2 regions of the Kocuria sp. NBRC 114282 genome follow, and region 2 is predicted to be linked to the other one. Evidence: riboswitches for the same ligand, from Rfam matches in the RefSeq annotation. Region 2 holds a riboswitch; the other holds the start of a gene.
What was found. Region 2 has a riboswitch for thiamine pyrophosphate ahead of QSJ40_RS01635 (ECF transporter S component). Riboswitches for the same ligand answer to the same signal wherever they lie in the genome.
Positions count from the first base shown of each region.

Region 1 (5,848 bases), on a different contig from region 2:
TGATCTCCGGTCCGCGGCCATCGGTCAGCTCCTTCACCCGGCCCACGAAGTCCTCCTGGTCGTAGCGGATGGCCTCCGCGCCGAGCTCGCGGACGAACTCGGCCTTGGCCTCGGAGCTCACGGTGGTGATCACGCGCATGCCGATCGAACGGGCGATCTGGATGGCCGCCGTGCCGATGCCGCCCGTGCCGCCGTGCAGCAGCAGCGTCTGCCCGGACCGAGCACCGGCCTCGATCACGAGATTCGACCAGACGGTGGCCAGCACCTCGGGCAGCGCGGCGGCATCCGTCATGGACAGGGCATCCGGCACTGGCAGGACGTTCGCCGCCGGGGCGACGACCTCTTCGGCGTAGCCTCCCGAGTCCATCAGGGCGCAGACTCGGGCCCCGGGCACCAGGACGTCTCCGGACAGGGCGTGCTGCGGGGCCTCGGCGCCGACTTCGAGCACGCGGCCGGAGATCTCGAGTCCGTAGATCGCGGAGCCGCCGTCGGGAACCTTGTAATGACCGGTTCTCTGGAGGACGTCGGCGCGGTTGATCCCGGCATGCTCGACGCGGATTCGGATCCCGTCGGCGGTGAGCTCGGGGACGGGTTGATCGGTCACGGTCAGGACCTCGGGTCCTCCGTGGTCGGCTTCGGCGACTGCGCGCATGGTGGGCCTCCTGCGATCGTCGGGGTGTGTCGTGCCCAGGCTACGGAGGCGGGCAGACGCCCGCCGCGTCGATTCGGCTCCCAGCGCATGCCAGTGGAAGAATGAGCCGATGTGCGGGCGGTGCATGCCGACCCGTCACGGGAAGGTTGTCCGAGCGGCCGAAGGAGACGGTCTTGAAAACCGTTGTGCAGCGACCCTGCACCAAGGGTTCGAATCCCTTACCTTCCGCGCAGAGCAGCTGAGAGCCCCGACCCCCGCGGTCGGGGCTCTCGCCGCATCACCTGCGGTAGTTTCATCGCCATGGACCAGACGCCGCCCGCCCCCGCCGACAGCCGCTCCCGACGCCACGAGGTGACGCTGCGGTTCCTGGCAGCGCCCACCGATGAGGGGCATTCCGGGACCGTCGACGCCGGCCGGGTCCTGGAGTGGGTGGACAAGGCCGCCTTCGCCGCGGCCGCCGCCTGGTCGGGCTCCTACTGCGTGACCGCCTACGTGGGCAACATCCACTTCGAGTACCCCGTGCAGGTCGGCGAGATGGTCGAGGTGACCGGCACGGTGCTGACCACGGGCCGGTCCTCCATGCACATCAACACCGTGGTGCGCTCGGGCGATCCCAAGACGGGCGAGCTCGAGCAGCGGGCCCGGTGCCTGACGATCTTCGTGGCCGTCGACGGCAGCGGGAAGTCCACGCCCGTGCCGAGCTTCGAGCCGCGGGGCCTGGAGCAGGAGCTGGCCCGTGACTACGCGCTCTCACGCATCCCGATCCGCGAGGAGATCACCGCCGAGATCGCCCGCCAGGACTTCAGCGCGGAGGGCACCGGCGAGCGCGAGGTCCTGCGCTTCCTGGCCGCCCCCACCGATGTGAACTGGGGCGGCAAGGTCCACGGCGGCATCGTCATGGAATGGATCGACGAGGCCGCATATCTCTGTGCGACCCGCTACTGCGGCCGGGACACCGTGGCCGTGTTCTCCGGCGGCATCCGCTTCATGCGCCCCCTGCACATCGGGGATCTGGTCGAGGTCGACGCCCGCCTGATCTACACCGGGACGAAGGGCATGCACATCGCCGTGGAGGTCCGCTCCGGGGATCCGAAGTCCCGCGAGCTGGAGGTCACCACCAATTGCCTGACAGTCATGGTGGCCCGCGACGAGGAGGGCACCTCCGTGCCCGTCCCCGCCTGGGAGCCGGTGACCGAGGCGGATAAGCGGCTGTGGCAGCACGCACGCACGCTGCTCGAGATCCGCAGCCGCGCCCAGGGCAATCGGCTGCCGAATCACCTGCTGGAGGAGTCCGGCGAGTCGACGACGTCCGCCTGAGGCCACGCGGCGCCGGGAGGCTCAGCGCCGCGGCACGACCAGCCGCACGGTCCCGGAGACCAAGCTCTCGAGCGGGCCGGGGCCTTCCCCGCCGGCCCGCCACAGCGCGGCGAGCCCCAGCAGCAGGAGCACATGCAGCACGTACAGGTCGGTGAGCTCGGACAGGATCACGTGCAGCGTGTACATGCTCAGCGGCATGGAGCCGGCCGCGAGCACGGGCATCAGCAGGCGGGTGCGCTCCCCTATCGCCAGGCAGATCAGGACGCACACGGCGATGACCGCCGCCGCGATGCCCGAGGTGAAGACCAGGTCGAAGGTCGTCGACGAGTGCGGACCGACCGTGACCAGCCACCACCATGTGGTCGTGGGCGTGCTCCCGTGGCTGCCGATGGTCTGCGCGGCATACGGCGAGCCCCAGGCCAGCGGCGACAGACCGGAGCCGGCGCGCTCGAGGGCCTCGTGCCCGCCTGCGGACAGCAGCAGCTGCGAGCTCACCCAGGCCGCAGCGGCCAGCAGGGCGCCGACGGCCCCGGCCCAGGCGGCCGTGGCGGCGCTGCGCCAGTCGAGCCGGGCCAGGAGCAGCCCCACGAGGAGGTAGCCCATCCACTGCAGCACCGGGTAGTAGCCGGTGAGCAGGACTCCGAGGGCCAGCTCCCCCGGCTGAGCCAGGTGGGAGAGCTCGGGCGCTTCGACGGCGCGCTGGAGGCCGAGCCCGTCGCGGATCAGGTGGGAGGCCACCGGGGAGGCGACCAGCCAGAGCACGGTCGTGGCCGCCAGCCATCGGGCCGGAAGACGCAGGACCAGCGGGGCGAGCAGGAACAGCACCCCGTAGTTCACCAGGACCACCGCGATCGAGCTCGACAGCGATCCCAGCACGAGTCCGAGGATCGCGATCAGCACGCCGCGCACCGCCAGTGAGGCAGCCGCCTCGCGCCAGCACCCATAGCGCCGCGTGGACAGCTCGACGGAGAACCCGGCCAGCACCGCGAACAGGGCTGCCGCCTTGCCCGCGATCAGCCCGACGGGCTGCGGATCACCGGCCGCATCCACCAGGTCCATCGTGTGGGTGGCCATCATCCCGAGCAGGGCGACGGCCCGCGCCAGATCGATGCCGAGCATGCGGGCCCCCGGGTCCGGGCGCGTCGGGGGGCTCGAGGGCTCGGAAGCGATGAGGGGCACGCCCTCACTGTGCCTCACATGCTCGGGCCTCGGCCACGCGAGCCCGTCGCACCGCTAGGATCGACGGTGCGGCGCGCAGGTCGTGGGACCTGCACCGCTGAATGACCCCACACGGGAGCCCGGGCACGGGCTGAGAGGAAGCTGACGCGGCTTCGACCGTCGAACCTGCTCCGGTTCATACCGGCGAAGGAAGTGAGAGCTCGATGCCTTCTGCACCCCTGTCCGCCCCCGCGACCGCATCCTCCGACGGGCGCCCTCCCGCACCGACCCGCCGCGCGATCCGCGGCGGGATCATGGGCAACTACGTCGACCAGTTCGACATCTTCCTGCCCGTGATCGCCCTGGCTCCGGTGTCGGCGCAGCTGTTCGGCGATCACGACATCGTGCGCAATGCCGGCCTGATCTTCGTGGCCACCCTGCTGGGCCGCCCGCTCGGGGCCATGATCTTCGGCCCGATCGCCGACCGCGCGGGCCGGGTGCTCATCACCCAGGTCGCCCTCGCCGGCATCTGCCTCACGACCCTGCTGATCGCGCTGGTCCCCGGGCACGAGGTGCTCGGCGCGGGCACGTTCCTGGCGGTGCTGGCGCTGCGCCTCCTGGGCGGGATCTTCCTGGGCGGGGAGTACACCTCGGCGATCCCGCTGGCCATGGAGTGGGCGCGCCCGCGCTCACGCGGTCGTCTCAGCGGGATGATCATGGCGATGTCGCCGCTGGCCAACGCCAGCATCGCCGCCGTCACCTTCCTCCTCCTGCTGCTGCTGGACGACAGCGAGTACGCCGCCTGGGGCTGGCGGCTGCCGTTCCTGCTCGGCGCCGCCCTGGCCGCTGCCATGCTGATCTACTACCGCCTCATGGTCGAGGAGGCTCCGCAGCGCCGGCGCCCGGCCCGTTCGGCGCACCCGCTGGCGCAGCTCGTCAGGGGCAGCAGCCGCCGGTCGCTGCGGCAGGTCCTCGTGCTGATGACCGGGCTGTGGCTGCTCACCTACATGGCAGTGCCCACCCTGACCGCCCAGCTCTCGCGCATGCCGCAGCTCGAGCCGCAGACCGTCTCCCTCGTCATGCTGGGCGCGACGGCCGTGTCCGCGCTGGCCATGGCCGGGGCGGGTGCGCTGTCCAGTCGGATCGGGCGGCGCCGGTTCTTCGTGGGCTTCGGGCTGCTCTGCGCAGCGGTCTCCCCCGTCATCCTCCTGGCGCTGCTGTCCGGGGCCCTCGGAGCCGGCATCGGCACGGTGCTGCTGCTGGCAGCCGCGCTGCAGGTCACGACGGTGACCGGCTACGGGCCGGTGGGCGCCTATCTGACGGAGCGCTTCCCCGACGAGATCCGGGCCAGCGGATACGGGGTGGCCTACAGCATCTCGATCGTGCTGCCCGCTCTCTACCCCTACTACCTGCCGCCGCTGCAGCAGCTGCTCGGGCCGCACGCGGCGATCGCCGCGGTGCTCGCGGTGGGCGGGCTCCTGGTGGCCCTCGGCGGGCTGCTCGGCCCCGAGCCAGATCGGTCGGGTCCGCTGCCCGACTGATCGGCAGATCGCGGCTCACAGGCAACTGCCAGCCGCCTGAGGCCCTCGGCGGCGGGGCCTTGAGCGGGACAGGCGCATCATGTACGCCATGATCGCACCGCCCTCCCGCGCCGCCGCCTGGCTGCTGGCAGGATCCCCCTCCGCCTCCTACGGCGCCCCGCATCGCCGACCCGATCGCGACGAGAAGACCCATCCCTGGTGGAAGGTCATGTGCCTGTCCGGCGTGGACTACTTCTCCACCCTGGGCTATCAGCCCGGCATCGCGATCCTGGCCGCCGGGCTGATCTCCCCGCTGGCCACCCTGGTGCTGGTGGCCGTCACACTCTTCGGCGCGCTGCCGGTCTACCGGTGGGTGGCGGTGGCCTCCCCGCACGGCGCCGGCTCCATCCGGATGCTCGAGACGCTGCTGCCGCGCTGGAGCGGCAAGGTGCTGGTCCTGTGCCTGCTCGGCTTCGCGATCACGGACTTCGTCATCACCATGACCCTGTCCTCGGCCGATGCCGCCGTGCACATCGTCGAGAATCCGCACGTGCCAGCCGAGGCGCATCACTGGCAGTTCTGGGTGACCGTCGGGCTGCTCCTGCTGCTGGGCGCGGTGTTCATGGCCGGGTTCTCGGAGGCCATCAGCGTGGCCGTCGTCCTGGTCCCCGTGTATCTGAGCCTCAACGCCGTGGTGCTGGCGGTGGGCTGGTGGCAGATCGCCCGCTCGCAGGAGATCGGATTCGCGCAGTGGTGGCATGCGGCGCTGAGCCAGCACTCCTCGCCCTGGGCGGCGGTCGCCGTGGCTGCACTGGTGTTCCCCAAGCTGGCGCTGGGCCTGTCCGGCTTCGAGACCGGGGTCTCCGTGATGCCTCTGGTGCGCACCTCGCGGGGCTTGCGGGGCCGCGTGGAGGGCACCCGACGACTGCTCACGACCGCTGCGCTGATCATGGCCGGGTTCCTGCTGACCTCGTCGCTGGTGTGCACGATCCTGATCCCGGCCGGGGACTTCGAGCCCGGCGGCGCTGCCAACGGGCGGGCCCTGGCCTACCTGGCGCACAGCCTGCTGGGCGAGACCTTCGGGTCGGTCTACGACCTGTCGACGGTGCTGATCCTGTGGTTCGCGGGCGCCTCGGCGATGGCCGGTCTGCTCAACCTCATCCCGCGCTACCTGCCGCGCTACGGCATGGCGCCCGAGTGG
Region 1 is NZ_BSQO01000008.1:46,352-52,199, reverse strand. It holds gene QSJ40_RS11405 (NAD(P)H-quinone oxidoreductase) at 1-652, opposite strand, end outside; tRNA gene QSJ40_RS11400 (tRNA-Ser) at 793-880, shown strand; gene QSJ40_RS11395 (acyl-CoA thioesterase) at 953-1,969, shown strand; gene QSJ40_RS11390 (heparan-alpha-glucosaminide N-acetyltransferase domain-containing protein) at 1,991-3,148, opposite strand; TPP riboswitch at 3,250-3,357, shown strand; gene QSJ40_RS11385 (MFS transporter) at 3,352-4,668, shown strand; gene QSJ40_RS11380 (APC family permease) at 4,757-5,848, shown strand, end outside.
Region 1: linked by a shared signal. The riboswitch ahead of QSJ40_RS11385 (MFS transporter) and the one ahead of QSJ40_RS01635 (ECF transporter S component) in region 2 are both predicted to bind thiamine pyrophosphate.

Region 2 (5,848 bases):
CATGCAGGACGTCGAGCTGCACATGGACCCCGCGATCGCCGAGCGCAACCCCTCGGGCATCGCCCTCATGCATCAGCTCACCGAGCCGATCCACCGGCCCCACCTCATCGGGATCGACGGACGCTCCGGGGCGGGCAAGACCTCGCTGGCCGGGCAGCTCGCGCAGGTGCTGTCCGTGACCCGAGATGTCGTGGTCTTCCACCTCGAGGACCTCTACCCGGGCTGGGACGGCCTGGATCGGGGCATCGCCATGTACGAGGAGTCCATCCTCTCCCCGCTGCGCGACGGCCGGGACGCCTACTGGACGGCGTGGGACTGGCTGGCCGACTCGCCGGGCGGACCGCGGCTGACCCGTGCTGCGGAGATCGTGGTCCTGGAGGGTGTGGGAGCCTGCAGCGCACCGGCGCGAGAGGTCCTCGACGTCTCCGTGTGGGTCGAGCTGCCGGAGGCCCAGCGCCGGGAGCGCGCCCTGAACCGCGACAGCGGCTTCGAGCCCTACTGGGACATTTGGGCCCAGCAGGAGCTGGACTACCTGCAGCGCGATCCCGTGTGGGAGTCCGCCACCATCATCCAGCCCGGCCCCACCGGCTGAGCCCTCGGTCTCACTGCCAGATGAAGCGGTGGGTCCCCAGCAGCTCGGAGACCGCCGGCGCCGCCCCCGCCGCTGCGACCGCGACCCCCAGCAGCAGGGCATCGGCCCGTCCGAAGCGCAGAGGTCGAGCCCAGGTGCGGCTGCCGGCGTCCACCACCCCGCCGAAGCCGCGCACCTCCATGGTCACGGCCAGCCGCGAGGCCCGCCGCAGGGACTGCACGAGCAGCCCGAACGCACGCCCGCCCAGCTCCCGCACTGCCGCCAGGGGGGCTCGGGAGCCGCCGACGCCGCGTGCCCGACGAGCCGTCACGAGCACCTGCCACTGATCGATCATGACCGTGACCAGGCGCAGCCCCACGAGCGCTGCCAGCACGACCCGCACCGGCAGCCGCATGGTCCGGGCAAGCCGGTCGGCCAGATCGGTCGGGTCGGTGCTCAGCAGCAGCATGACGCCCGGCAGGGCCAGGGCCAGCCCACGCAGCGCGATCGCGGCCCCGGCGGCGATCGAGCCCGAGGTCAGCTGCAGGGGCCCGGCACTCACCCACAGGTGCCCGCCGGCATCCGAGAGAACCGCGGTGCCCCAGCCCGAGAGCAGGGCGGCCACCAGCAGGGGCCAGATCCGCAGCAGCAGAGCACCGGGCCGCTGGCCGATCGCAGCCAGGCCCACGAGCTCCACGGCCAGGATCAGTCCGGAGGTCACGGGATCCGCCGAGAGCAGCAGCGCCAGGCTCAGCACCGCGACCGCCCCGAGCTTGGCCAGGGCGTCGCGGCGAGCCAGGGCGCCGCGCTGCCGAGCGGGCGCGCTCGTGGGCCGCGCTTCCTCCGTCGGCCGGGTTCGGGGTCGCACCGCGATCTCCTCGGCTCCCAGGGCGCGGACCAGGTCGTCATCATGGGTCACGACCACGACGCAGCGGCCCTGCCGCACCTGCTCGGCCAGCAGCTCGACGACGGCCGCCCAGGTCACTGCGTCCTGCCCGAAGGTGGGCTCGTCCAGGATGAGGATCTGGGGTGCTGCAGCCATCACCGTGCCCACGGACAGGCGGCGCTTCTGGCCCCCGGAGAGGGTGAAGGGATTGGCCTCGGCGTGGGCCGAAAGATGCAGCCGCTCGAGCAGCTCGTCCACGCGGCGGGCGATCTCGTCCTCGGGGACCCCGGCCCGGCGCGGGCCCACGGCGAGCTCCTCGCGCACGCTGCCGGTGAGGAACTGATGCTCGGGCTCCTGGAAGACCGTGCCGATGCGCTCCACAAGCTCCGGGCCGGACCATACCGAAGGATCGTCCGGCAGCCCTCCGGCGAGGCTGCCGGCAGCGCGCACCGTACCGGCGCTAGGCACGAGCAGACCGGCCAGCGTCAGGGCCAGCGTCGACTTCCCGGCGCCGTTCGGCCCGGTCAGCGCGAGCGCGCTGCCGGCGCGCAGGCGCAGGTCCACCGGCTGCGCCGCCGGGGCGCCGGCCCAGGCCCCGTCGGGCACCGCGTCCCCGCGGCGCACGCGGCGACGGCGGCGGGAGAGCAGGCCCTGCGAGGGCTGCTCGCGCGAGACCTCAAGCTCGTCGGCGCGCAGGAGCAGCTCACCGGGGGCGGGGGCCGGGGCGGCCGCGGCGGCGCGCTGGCCCGGCAGCCAGATGCCGGCGCGGCGCAGCTGCTCGCGCTGGGCCCCCCGGGCGCCGAGGACGTCCTCGGGGCTCCCGTCGGCCAGCACTCCCCGCGGCCCCAGGACCACGACGCGCTCCACCAGATCCGCCCAGACCTCGGTGCGGTGCTCGACCACGATCAGCGTGGCCCCGGTGTCCTCGACCACCGTCTCGACCGCCCTGCGGACGGTGGCCACCCCCTCTGGATCCAGGTTGGCCGTGGGCTCGTCGAGCAGCAGCAGGCGCGGGCGCATGGCGGTGATGCCGGCCAGGCCGAGGCGCTGCTGCTGCCCGCCGGACAGCGCCGAGGTGTCCCGGCTGCGGGAGATCTCCAGCCCCACGGCACGTAGGGCGGCATCGGCCTGGTCCCAGATCTCCTCGGCGGGCACGGCCAGGTTCTCCGGGCCGAACGCGACGTCGTCGCCGGCCCTGGCCAGCAGGATCGAGGACTCCGGATCCTGCTGGAGCAGGCCGGTGACGACGCCGCGCTGGGCTGCGGGCTGTCCGTCCACGAGCAGTTCGCCGCGCGGGCCGCTGCCTCCTGAGGGCGCTGCGCGACCGCCGTCGGGCCCCGGCCCGGGGGCATCGGAGGGGGCATCGTCCTCGGTGTCCGGGAGCACGCCCGCCAGGGCGTGCAGCAGCGTGGACTTGCCCGAGCCGCTGGCGCCCAGCAGCAGCACGCGCTGCCCCGCGGGGATCTCGAGGTCCACCTGCTCGAGGGCTGGGGTCTTCCGACCCTCGGGCTGCCAGCCGAAGCCGCGCGCGAGCACGGCGGCTCCGCCGCGCACGGCCCTGTCGGCTCCGTGCGTGCGAGCGGTCATCGACCGGAGGCCAGGCCCGAGAGCACTCCCGTGGAGCGCAGAGCGCGCGTCAGTGCCCACATGGCAAGACCGGCGATGACCGCCCCGGACACCGTGCCCAGCACGACGTAGACCGCCTGGTGGGCCATCGGCCACTCGTAGTAGTAGATCAGGCACTCGGTCAGCGTCCCGAGCGCTCCGGCGGCAGCGCCCGAGGCCACGGCCACGACCGGGCCGAAGCGGCGGTACCCAGCGGCCAGGAAGACGGCCTCCGCCGCCGCGCCCTGGATGAGACCGGAGAGCACGACCGTCATGCCGAAGTGGGTGCCCAGCAGCCCCTCGAAGCACGCCGCCAGCAGCTCGCAGGCCAGCGCTGCGCCGGGGCGGCGGATGATGAGGGCGGCCAGCGGCCCGGCCATCAGCCATCCGCCGACCAGCAGGCCGCCCGCCGGCGGATAGCCGACCGTGACGGCCTGGGAGAGGGGGTAGACCAGAGCGGACCAGGCCCAGAAGATCACGCCGCAGGCGGCGGCCAGCACTGCGAGGACCACGAGGTCGAGCACGCGCCACCGCAGGCGGGAGCGCGCGCTGCGCTGCGGGGAGCCGACGGTTCCGGAGTCGCGGTCCGAGCGCGTATCGAGGCCGGATCCGGTGCTCATCTGACCGGTGCTGCGATGCTGCGTCATGGTGGTCCTCCTGGGGGCCCGGGGACGCCGCGGCGCCCCTGTCATCAGGAGGGGAGAAGCGCTTCTCGCGCGATGCTGCGTGGGCGGGCGCCCGCAGGAACGCGCGAGAAGCACCTCCGAGATGCTCGACTTCCTTCGCCGGTGCTAGCCGGAGCAGGTTCGAGGGTCTGCGGCGGACCGCACTCTCAGCGCCCTCGGGCGCTCCCCTGTCGTATTCCTGGGATCCTACGCCAAACGCGCAGCAGATGCAGGTCGCCCTCAGCCGGACCCGGAACGGACGAAGGCGCCGGGAGCACACGGCTCCCGGCGCCTTCGCCATCGATCAGCAGGCCGCGCGCAGCGGCCGGCCCGGATTGGTCGAGATCAGGCGCGGCCCTTGGCCTTCTCATGGGCCTTGAGCTCGGCCTTCTCGCGCTGCTCGGCGACCTGGCGGTTGACCAGGGTCCGCACGACCGTGGTCAGCACGCCGCTGACCACCGCGAACAGGACGATGTCGAGCCAGCGGTCCTCACGGGGGTCATCGCCCTTGGACGGGACCTGGCGGCCGGTGACCTTCTTCCACGTGGCGTCGAGGCCCTTGGTGGCGGCCTGCACGCCCAGCACGGACGCGCCGGTGCCGATGAGTCCCATGATCTTGGGGTTCATGTCATCTCCTACCCCGAGTGAGCCACTCGGGAGATCGCGGAACCGGCGCCTCAGCCGGCGCCGGAGGTTCGGTGCTCACCCTAGCGCGCTCGGCGAGCCGTCGCGGATCACGACGGGCGATCCGCGCCGCCCTGCGACTCGGCGGTGTCGGCCTCGTCCAGGGCTGCGGCCAGGTCATCGGCGATCAGCGTCTCATCGAGCACGTGCTTGGTCCGATAGCTCGAGCGCCCCACCATGTGCGCCGAGACCGGCGCCGTGAGCAGCATCAGGGCCCAGCCCAGCAGGGCCAGCGGCAGCAGCGTCCACTCGCGGGAGTGGATCACCACGGCCAGCAGCATGCACAGCAGACCGAGCACCTGCGGCTTGGTGGCCGCGTGCATCCGCGACAGGACGTCCGGCAGCCGGATCAGGCCGAGGCCGGCCGTCAGGGACATGAGGCAGCCCACGAGCAGCAGCACGCCCACGACGATGTCGAGCACGAGGTCCATGGGATCCATCAGCGGTGTCCCTCCTTCTCGGACGGGGCGGGCTTCTGCATCGGGGCGGGCCGGTGATCCTGCTCGGCCCGCTCGCCCTCGACCGGCTCCTTGGTGGCGCCCTCATCGGTCTGGCCCGTCTTCCGGGGCCGCGTGGGCTGGACGAACCGCGCCACGGACACCGAGCCGATGAAGCCCAGCAGCGAGACGGTCACGATGACCATCATGTAGTCGGAGTGATCGCTCCAGACCATCTCCAGGGCGATCGCGGCGACCACCACGGAGAGCAGGACGTCGCTGGAGAGCACGCGGTCCAGCAGCGAGGGTCCCTTCACCAGTCGGTACAGCACGCCGGCGGCCCCACCGGCGAGCATCACGAGGCACACGGCCATGACGAAGGTGCTCATCGGCTCTGCTCCTCATCCCGTCGTTCGGCCTTCGATCTGTGGGCGTAGCCCGCCCAGCTGCGCAGCACGGCCCGAGGGCTGAGTCCACGGCCCTTCTGGGCGTCCTCGCGCCGCAGCGCGGCGTAGTCCTCCGGAGAGCCCATCATGCGGATCCAGGCAGCCTCGGTGTTGCGCACGGACTCCCGGAAGTGCTCGATGTCCTCGTCGTCGTGCACGTCCAGGACGTGGAAGTAGAGGATCGCGTTCGGACGATCCACCTCCAGCAGCACCGAGCCCGGGATCAGTCCCGTGGTGCTTCCGGTCGCGGTCATGATCAGATCGGAGTGCGAGCGCATCTGCACGGCGGTCACCGACGAGGAGGCCCTGGGCCCATGGGCGATCACGGTCCACATGACCTCGAAGCTGGCGCGGATGACCTGCCACAGGAAGGTGACGAACAGGGTCACGGCGTGCAGCACGTTGAAGCGGCTGGACAGCTGCACGGGCGGCAGTGCCAGCGCCCGGGTGACCAGCAGGGACAGCACCAGGCCCACCAGGAGGTTCTTGGCCGTCAGCTCGCCCCACAGCACGGCCCATACGAGCATGAGCCACAGGATCAGGGGGATCTCCAC
Region 2 is NZ_BSQO01000001.1:356,322-362,169, reverse strand. It holds gene QSJ40_RS01645 (nucleoside/nucleotide kinase family protein) at 2-592, shown strand; gene QSJ40_RS01640 (ATP-binding cassette domain-containing protein) at 603-3,044, opposite strand; gene QSJ40_RS01635 (ECF transporter S component) at 3,041-3,709, opposite strand; TPP riboswitch at 3,823-3,927, opposite strand; gene QSJ40_RS01630 (DUF4235 domain-containing protein) at 4,073-4,354, opposite strand; gene mnhG (monovalent cation/H(+) antiporter subunit G) at 4,462-4,851, opposite strand; gene QSJ40_RS12755 (MrpF/PhaF family protein) at 4,851-5,237, opposite strand; gene QSJ40_RS01615 (Na+/H+ antiporter subunit E) at 5,234-5,848, opposite strand, start outside.